Kutzneria chonburiensis: one gene and its partner. The protein of the gene in region 1 binds, or shares a complex with, the protein of each later gene. Links are inferred from orthologs where the notes say so. Each region holds a gene or a part of one and is shown on either strand. Other genes may lie near its edges.

Evidence for each region.
Region 2: the proteins of M3Q35_RS04875 (region 1) and M3Q35_RS03690 are in contact, whole or in part, in a crystal structure (PDB 5G5G), measured with the Escherichia coli proteins. The link is inferred for Kutzneria chonburiensis from one-to-one orthologs.

Annotation. Positions count from the first base shown.
Region 1 is NZ_CP097263.1:1,031,023-1,035,563, forward strand. Bases 1-2,906 are described here. They hold M3Q35_RS04875 (FAD binding domain-containing protein), read left to right. Parts: upstream 1-907; coding sequence 908-1,906; downstream 1,907-2,906. Other genes in these bases: M3Q35_RS04865 (AraC family transcriptional regulator), read left to right, coding at 1-351; M3Q35_RS04870 ((2Fe-2S)-binding protein), read left to right, coding at 441-908; M3Q35_RS04880 (xanthine dehydrogenase family protein molybdopterin-binding subunit), read left to right, coding at 1,903-2,906. In the rest of the region: more of M3Q35_RS04880, read left to right, coding at 2,907-4,053; M3Q35_RS04885 (hypothetical protein), read left to right, coding at 4,202-4,541. UniProt on the Escherichia coli protein: Oxidizes aldehydes to the corresponding carboxylic acids with a preference for aromatic aldehydes. It might play a role in the detoxification of aldehydes to avoid cell damage.
Region 2 is NZ_CP097263.1:771,434-775,975, forward strand. The notes cover bases 1,106-4,012. They hold M3Q35_RS03690 (xanthine dehydrogenase family protein molybdopterin-binding subunit), read left to right. Parts: upstream 1,106-1,444; coding sequence 1,445-3,580; downstream 3,581-4,012. Other genes in these bases: M3Q35_RS03695 (nitroreductase family protein), read left to right, coding at 3,650-4,012. Outside these bases: M3Q35_RS03680 ((2Fe-2S)-binding protein), read left to right, coding at 1-478; more of M3Q35_RS03695, read left to right, coding at 4,013-4,282; M3Q35_RS03700 (FAD-dependent oxidoreductase), read right to left, coding at 4,287-4,542. UniProt on the Escherichia coli protein: Oxidizes aldehydes to the corresponding carboxylic acids with a preference for aromatic aldehydes. It might play a role in the detoxification of aldehydes to avoid cell damage.

The DNA.
Region 1 (4,541 bases):
GCGCCCGCGCCGCGCGAGCTCGGGCGGGAGGACCAGCGGGTGCGGCGGGCGGCGCGCTTCATCCGTGACAACCACCAGCAGCCGTTGACGCTGGCCGAGATGGCGGCGGTGGCCGACCTGAGCCCGTTCCACTTCCTGCGGGTGTTCAAGGCGGCGACCGGGCAGACGCCGTACCGGTTCCTGACCAAGGTCCGGGTCGACCGGGCCCAGCGATACCTGGCCCGATCCGAACTGTCCATCACGGAAATCGCGCACCTGTGCGGATTCGCGTCCCCGTCCCGGCTGACCGCCGCCTTCCGCAGCGAAACCGGCATGTCACCCTCCGGTTATCGAGCGGCTGGATCGCAATAATCGCCCGTCGGGTACGCAATCTCCGGAATGCGCGGCCGGGGGCGGCGACCTAACGTGACGGCGTGTCCACGAACGACTTGCCCGCCGCCATGGTCGAAGTGAGCTGCACGGTCAACGACGAGCCGGTCCGGCTGCGGCTGGATCCCCGGGAGTCGCTGCTGGACGTGCTGCGCGAACGGCTGGCCCTCACCGGCACCAAGAAGGGCTGCGACCAGGGCCACTGCGGCGCCTGCACGGTGCACCTGGACGGCCGCCGAGTGGTGTCCTGCCTGACGCCGGCCGTGCAGGCCGACGGCCTCGCGGTGCACACCATCGAGAGCGTCGGCGGCCCCGACGGCGAGCTGCATCCGTTGCAGCAGGCCTTCGTCGACAACGACGCGCTCCAGTGCGGCTACTGCACGCCCGGGCAGATCATGTCCGGCCTGGCCTGCATCGCCGAGGGGCACACCGCCCACGACGAGCAGATCCGGGAGTACATGAGCGGGAACGTCTGCCGCTGCGGCGCGTACGTCGGCATCGTGGCCGCCGTGCGCCAGGCCGCCGGGAAGGTGCAGTGATGAAGCCCTTCGCCTATGCCGCGCCTTCGAGCGTGGACGCCGTGGTCGAGGCGCTGCGGGTGGCCGAGCCGGGGACCAGGATCCTGGCCGGCGGCACCACGTTGTACGACCTGATGAAGATCGGCGTCGAGTCGCCGCCCGCGGTGATCGACGTGCACCGGCTGCCCGAGCTGACCGGCATCACCGTGACGGACTCGGAGATCGTCTTCGGCGCCGGGGTGCGGATGGCCGACGTGTCGGCCCATCCCTTCGTGAGTGCCTCGTATCCGGCGCTGGCCGAGTCGATCTGGCGCGCGGCCACCCAGCAGCTGCGGAACATGGCCACGCTGGGCGGGAACCTGTTGCAGCGCACGCGATGCGGCTACTTCCGTGACGCGGACATGGCCTGCAACAAGCGGAATCCCGGCAGCGGCTGTGCGGCAATGGAGGGCATTGACCGTCCACATGCGTTGCTGGGCGCGAGTTCTTCTTGCAGCGCAACGTATGCCGGCGACTTCGGCATCGCGCTGCGGGCTTTCGACGCCGTGATTGATGTGATCGGGCCGCGCGGTGAACGCTCGCTGGCGTTGGCCGATCTGCACGTCGAGCCGGGGGAGGACCCGAGCCGGGAACACGTGTTGGAGGCCGACGAGCTGATCCTGCGTATCCGGGTGCCGCAGACCGAGGCCGGCCGGGGTTCCACCTATCTGAAGATTCGCGACCGCGAGTCCTACGCCTTCGCGTTGGCTTCGGCGGCCGTCGGGCTGGTGATCGACGGCGACGGCGTCGTCACCGAAAGCCGGATCGCGTTGGGTGGCGTGGCCACGCGGCCGTGGCGGGCGGTCGAGGCCGAGCGGTCGTTGCTCGGTGGCCCGCTGACGCCGGACGCCATGGCCCGCGCCGGCGAGCTCGCCTTCGCGGACGCGCGTCCCGGGCGTATGAACGGATTCCGAGTCGAGTTGGGCATGCGCACGGTGGCCGATGCCGTCCGCACCGCCGGGGAGCGAGCCGTCCGATGAGGGTCGACGCGTACGAGAAGGTCACCGGGAAGGCTTTGTACGGGGCCGACCGCGTGTTGCCGAACATGGCCTACGCCGCCTTGGCCCTGGCCAAGATCGGCCGTGGCACGGTGTCCGATGTGGACACTTCGGCCGCGTTGGCCGTGCCGGGCGTGCTGCTCGTGGAGACCCGGTTCGAGTTGGCCAGTCCCGGCTTCATCATGGGCGGGCAGTTCGGGTTCCAGAGCCTGCAACCCATGACCGGCGACCACATCGCCTATCGCGGCCAGCCGATCGCCATCGTCGTGGCGGAAACCCCGGTCGCCGCCACCGAAGCCGCCGAGGCGATCACCGCGACGTACCAGGAGGAGCCCTTCGCGCTGCACCTCGACTCCGAGGGCGCCACCACGCTCGTCCAGGAAGAGGCGATCCCGCTGCCGTTCCTGGCCGACATCAAGCTCGGCGATGCCGATGCCGTGATCGACAGCAGCGCGGTGCAGATCGACGCGACGTACGTGCACCCGCCGCAGCACGCCGTGCCGATGGAGCTCAACGGCGGCGTTGTCGAATGGCAGGGCGGTACGCTGATCGTGCACGAGGGCACCCAGAACGCCAACGCCGTCCGGTTCGGGCTGGCCCAGCAACTCGGCATCGACGCGGCCAAGATCGAGGTGCGATCTCCCTACGTAGGCGGCGGTTTCGGGCAGAAGAACTCGCTGTTGGTCCACATCGGACCGTTGGCCCTGGTGTCACAGCGGTTGGGACGTCCGGTGAAGCTCGTGCTGACCCGTACCCAGACCTTCCACAACGGCAGCTTCCGTCCGGTCAGCAAGCAGCGGATCCGGCTCGGCGCGGACGAATCCGGCAAGATCAACGCCGTGGTGCACGAGGTCGACCAGCAGACGTCCCGGCACGACCTGTTCATCGCCATGCACAACGAGACTTCCAGCCGGCTCTACGGCTACTCCGCATTCCGCGGCCGGCAGCGCCTGGTGCAGACCGACGTGCAGACCCCGGGTTACATGCGGGCGCCGTTCGAGAGTCCGTCGATGTTCGCCATCGAGCAGGCGGTCGACGAGTTGGCCTACCGGGTCGGCCGTGATCCGGTGGAACTGCGGCTGGCCAACGACACCGAGAACGACCCGATCACCGGGCTGCCGTTCTCCAGTCGGCACATCGGCGACTGCCTGCGCCGCGGGGCCGAGCTTTTCGGCTGGTCCGAGCGTAGTCCGGAGCCGCGGTCGATGCGGGCCGAGGACGGGTCGCTGGTCGGTTGGGGCGTGGCCATCGGCAACTATCCCGCCAGCATCGTGGCCGCCCACGCGAGTCTTGCCGCCGGCGAGGACGGCAAGGTGACCGTGGCCGTCGACGGACACGAGATGGGGCAAGGGATTCGCTCCACCATCGCGTTGCTGGTCGCCCGCGATCTCGGGATCCCGGTGGGCGACGTGATCGTGCGGGTCGGCGACACCAGGTACGGTCCCCAGCACCTCACCGCCGGCTCGTGGGGCACCGCCAGCGCGCTGCCGGCCGTCCACTCCGGACTCCAGGAGCTCCGCAAGCTGCTCAACGTTGCTGGCACCGGCGATGTCGACGTCGCCGCCGCCGTGGCCGATATCGGTCACGCCGTCGAGGTGTCCGCTCACGGGCTGGGCCCCGGCCAGTCCGCCGATGCCTTGGGCCAGACCGAAACCGGCCACATGGCCATCGCCGGCCCGGTGTTTCCCGGTTTCGTCACCTTCAGCTGGATCGCGCATTTCGTCGAGGTGCACGTCGAGCCGACCACCTGCCGCGTTCGGGTGCCCCGGGTCGTCAGCGTCGCCGACTGCGGCCGCGTCGCCAGTCCCGTCACCGCCGCCAGCCAGGTCCGTGGTGGCGTGATCTGGGGCATCGGCGCCGCGCTGCGGGAGGAATCCTTGGTGGACGACCGTTTCGGCGGCTTCCTGAACTCCACTTTGGAGGAATATCCGGTGATGGTCAACGCCGATGTGGGCAGCATCGACGTCGACTTCGTCGACAAGCCCGACTACCAGTTCAACCCGGTCGGCGTGAAGGGCCTCGGCGAGGTCTCCATGGTCGGCGCGGCCGCGGCCGTCGCCAACGCCGTGCACCACGCCACCGGTCGTCGCCACCACAGACTGCCGATTCGCATTGAGCACATCATCTGACCCCGGCGGCGGATCGAGCCCCGCCGGCGGGGCCGGTGTCGACGGCGGGTCGGCCGCTGATGCTCGTTCCTTGGTCAGCGCTGCTGATGCCTTGAGCACGTCATCTGACCCGGGCGTCAGTCCCGTTGCCGGGGCGGGTGTCGACGGTGTGCCGGCAGCCGACGCTCGTCCCGCGGTCAGCGCCCCCGATGCCTTGAGCCCGGCGGCGCTGGCCGAGGCGCGAGCCGCCCAGCCCCGACGTGCGTTGTTGGGCTTGCTGTTCGTCATCCCCGCATCGGTGTTGTTGGCCGTAGGGTGGGGCGGGCCGGTGCATTCGCTGACCGTGCTCGGCCCGCTCTTGACCTTCGCGCTGCCCATCGTCGCCGTGATCGCCTTCTGGTGGCAGGACTGGCCGGGTTCGCTGCTGACCGGCGGTTGGTCCGGCCTCGGCGACACCGTCATCGTCGCCCTGGGCGGCGTCGTCCTGACGGTCCTCGGCCAGGGTTTGC
Region 2 (4,542 bases), 260 kb from region 1 along the record:
CGATGTCACCCCACCGGACCGGATTCGGTTGTCCGTCAACGGCAAGGCGTACGAGATCGACGCCGATCCCACGGTCACGCTGCTGGATGCGCTGCGTGAGCGGCTCGGGTTGACCGGCACCAAGAAGGGCTGCGACCGCGGCCAGTGCGGAGCCTGCACGGTGCATGTGGACGGCCGGCGCGTGGTGTCCTGCCTGACGTTGGCGATCGCCTGTGCCGGCAAGAATGTCGTCACGATCGAGGGCATCGCGACCGGCGATTCGTTGCATCCCGTGCAACAGGCCTTTGTCGACTGCGACGGATTCCAGTGCGGCTTCTGCACATCGGGGCAGATCATGTCCGCGGTCGAGGTGGTCGCGCAGGGCGCCGCCCGCAGCGACGAGGAGATCCGGGAGGCCATGTCCGGCAACATCTGCCGCTGCGGCGCCTACCCCAACATCGTGGACGCGATCAAGCAGTGCCGGGGTGACCACTCGTGAAGACGTACAGCTACGGTTCAGCGACCAGCGTACGGCAAGCGCTTTCCCAGGACGGAGCCTATCTGGCCGGCGGCACCACGCTGGTCGACCTGATGAAGCTGGAGGTGCTGACGCCGAGCCGTGTCGTCGACATCAACTCCCTGCCGTTGCGCGGGATCCAATGCACGCCGCTGGGTCTGCGGATCGGCGCGCTGGAGCGGATGGCCGACGTGGCCGTGCACCACGAGGTGGTGCGGCGCTGGTCCATGGTGTCGACGGCGCTTGGCCTGAGCGCCTCGCCGCAGCTGCGCAACATGGCCAGCATCGGCGGCAACCTGTTGCAGCGCACCCGCTGCGACTACTTTCGTGACGTGCGCATGCCGTGCAACAAGCGCAAACCGGGCAGCGGCTGCCCGGCGGTCAACGGGGACAACCGGATGCACGCCATCCTCGGCACCAGCGCCGCCTGCGTCGCCACCCACGCCAGCGACCTCGCCGTTGCGCTGGTTGCAATGGACGCCGCGATCCGGCTCCAGGACCGGTACGGCGAACGGGTGCTGCGATTGGCCGACTTCTACCGGCTGCCCGGCGACACGCCGCAGGTGGAGAACCAGCTGCGGCCGGGGGAACTGATCACCGAGGTGATCGTGCCGGCGCTGGACTGGCCACAGGCGTACGTGAAGGTTCGGGACCGAACGTCCTACGAGTTCGCGCTGGCCTCGGCCGCCGTGGCGGTGGACGTGCACGGGGAGTGGTGCGGGACGCCCGGATCGCGGTCGGCGGCGTCGGCACGCGGCCGTGGCGGTTGCAGGCCGTGGAGAAGGCGCTGCGAGGCAAGTCGGCGACCGAGGACAGCTACCTGGAGGCGGCGAAGTTGGCGGTCGTGGACGCGCAACCGTTGTCCGGCAACGGCTTCAAGGTGCCGCTGGTGCAGCGGACCATCGCGCGGGCCTTGGCGGGTACGCGATGACCGTCTCACTGTCCCGCGTGGAATCGCATCTCAAGGTCACCGGCGGCGCGGTGTACGCGGCCGACAATGCCGCTACCGCGTACGGGTATCTGCTGACCAGCACGATCGCGCTCGGCACCGTGACCGCAATGGACACAACCGCCGCCGTTGCCGCGCCGGGTGTGTTCGCGGTGTACACGCCGTTCAACCCGTTGAAGCTCTACGGCTATGGCGACGGCTCCACCGACGAGACCGCGCCCGTGTTGCAGGACAACAATGTCCGCTACAACGGGCAGGTGATCGGCATGGTCGTCGCCGACACCTTCGAGCACGCACGGGATGCCGCCTCGCTCGTCTCGCCGACCTACGACGTCAAGCCCGGCATGGTGAACTTCGCCGCCGGCGTCGCGACCGCCACGCCGCAGGGCACGCCGACCGAGGTCCTGGCCCCCGGTGTGACGTCGATCGACGCCGCGCTGGCGGCCAGCGATGTGACCGTGTCAGCCGTGTACACAACCCCGCACCAGCACCATAATCCGATGGAGCCGCACGCGGCCGTCGCGGTGTGGACCGACGACCGGCTCACGCTCTACACGGCCACGCAGGGCGTGATGAACGTGGTCAGCCACATGGCGCGGGCCCTCGGTGTCGATCAGTCCAAAGTGCACGTGGTGAATCCCCATGTGGGCGGGGCGTTCGGCGGCAAGATCGGCAACTGGGCCAACGTCCCGCTGGCCGCCGCGGCGGCGCGGGCGCTGAGCCGGCCGGTCAAGGTCGCGCTGACCCGTGAGCAGACTTTCACCGTCTCAGGGCATCGGCCGCCGTCGCACCAGACCGTGTCGCTGGGCGCGACGCACGACGGCACGCTCGTGGCGGTCAAACACGACGGCATCGCCGGCAAGTCGCAATCCGGGCCGTCCTCGGAGAACCTGGCCAACCACTCGCTGACCGCCTACGCGTCGCCGAACCTGCACGCGTCACGGGCGATCGTGCCGCTGGACGTGTCGGCGATGACCCCGATGCGGGCTCCCGGCGAGACCCACGGCGCGTTCGCCCTGGAAAGCGCCATGGACGAGCTGGCGTTCACACTGGGCATGGATCCGTTGGCTTTGCGGCAGAAGAACTACGCCGCGAAGGTCCCGAGCAACGGCAATCCGTGGTCCAGCAAGCATCTCGACGAGTGCTACGAGGTCGGCGCAAACGCTTTCGGCTGGGAGAAGAGGAATCCCGCGCCGGGCGCGGTGCGGGACGGGGACTGGTTGGTCGGCCTCGGCATGGCCACCGCGACCTATCCGGCTTCGCGCTCGAAGTCGTCCGTCAAGGTGCGGTTGCAGGCCGACGGCACCGCGGTCGTCTCCGGCACCGGCGCGGACCTCGGCACCGGCCAGTTCACCGTGTTCGCCATCCTCGGCTCGCAGGCGCTGGGCCTGCCGGTGAGCGCGATCAAGGCCGAGCTGGGCGACTCCTCGCTGCCGCCGGCAACCCCGGCCGGCGGCTCGACGTCGACGTCCAGCAACGGGCCGTCCATCATGGTCGCCGCCGACGCCGCCAAGTCCGCGCTGCTGGCGCAGGCCGCAACGAATCCGCAGTCTCCCTTCTACGGCAAGACCCCGGTCTACGATGCCGGCAACGTCAAAGCCGACGGTGTCGCGATGAGTTTCGGCAGCCTGCTCACCGCGCTGGACCTGCCGGCCGTCGAGGGCACGTCCGCGCTGCCCAGCGGTACCACCAAGGGCTACGGCTACCTGTCCTTCGGGGCGCACTTCTGCGAGGTCCGGGTCAACCGGTGGACCGGCGAGCCGCGGGTGGCGCGCTGGCTGACCGTGATCGACGGCGGCACCATCGTCAACGAGAAGACCGCCCGCAGCCAGATCCTCGGGGCCGTGGTCATGGGCATCGGCGGCGCGCTGCTGGAGGACAGCCGGGTCGAGCCCGACACCGGCCGCTACGCCGGCGCCAACATGGCCGCCTACCTGGTGCCGGTCAACGCCGACATCCCGCCCATCGACGTCCGCTTCCTCGACCACCCGGACACCGTGTTCAGCCCGCTCGGCGCGCGCGGCATCGGCGAGCTGGGCATCGTCGGCGTGGCCGGGGCCATCGCCAACGCCGTGCACAACGCCACCGGCAAACGCGTCCGCGACCTGCCGATCACCCTCGACAAGCTGCTGTGAAGCCCGACTACACCTCGGTTGAAGCCGCGGTAGCTGGACGCCACCGGTAATCATTGAGGCATGAACGAGATGTCGGCGGAGACCGTCCTCACCACGACCAGGGCCGTGCGCAAGCGGCTCGACCTGACCCGGCCGGTGGACCTGGCCGTGGTGCGGGACTGTCTCACCATCGCCTTGCAGGCCCCGAGCGGTTCCAACCGCCAGGAATGGCAGTGGATTGTCGTCACCGACGCCGCCCAGCGCGCCGCGATCGGCGACGTGTACCGCCGGGCCTGCAACGCCTACCTGGAGTCCGCGGTGGCCGCCGGCAAGCTGTTCGCCGACGACGCCGAGCGCTCGGCCGTGCAGCAGCGGGTGCACTCCTCCGTCGCCGCCCTGGCCGACACCATGGGGCAGGTGCCGGTGCTGCTGATCCCGTGCATCAAGACCGGCCGCGACCTGCCGGCCGGCAACCAGGCCGGCCTGTGGGCCTCGCTGCTGCCCGCCGCGTGGAGCTACATGCTGGCCGCCCGCACCCGCGGTCTCGGCACCGCGTGGACCACGCTGCACCTCACGTACGAGTCCGAGGTGGCGGAGATCCTCGGCCTGCCCGACGGCGTGCACCAGGCGGCCCTCATCCCGACCGCGTACTACACCGGCGACAGCTTCAAGCCCGCCCCGCGCCAGCCGCTGGACGAGGTCCTGCACGTCGACCGCTGGTGATGCGTCAGACCCGCGGCCGGGCACCGCTGGTCGCGGCCTCCAGGACGGCGTCCGTGCCGCGGTAGGCGTACATGCCGTCGAGGAACTTGCGGCGCAGCGCGGGAACCTTGTCGGTGAGGCTGAAGTAGGTGCGGGCGGCGAACAGCGCCGCCCGCCCGGTGACTGGGTTGTACAGCGGGTCCTTGCCGCTGGTGCCGTTGTTGCTGAGCGACTCGGCGACACGGGCGGTGCCGTACGGCAGCATCTCCGCCTCGTAGTCG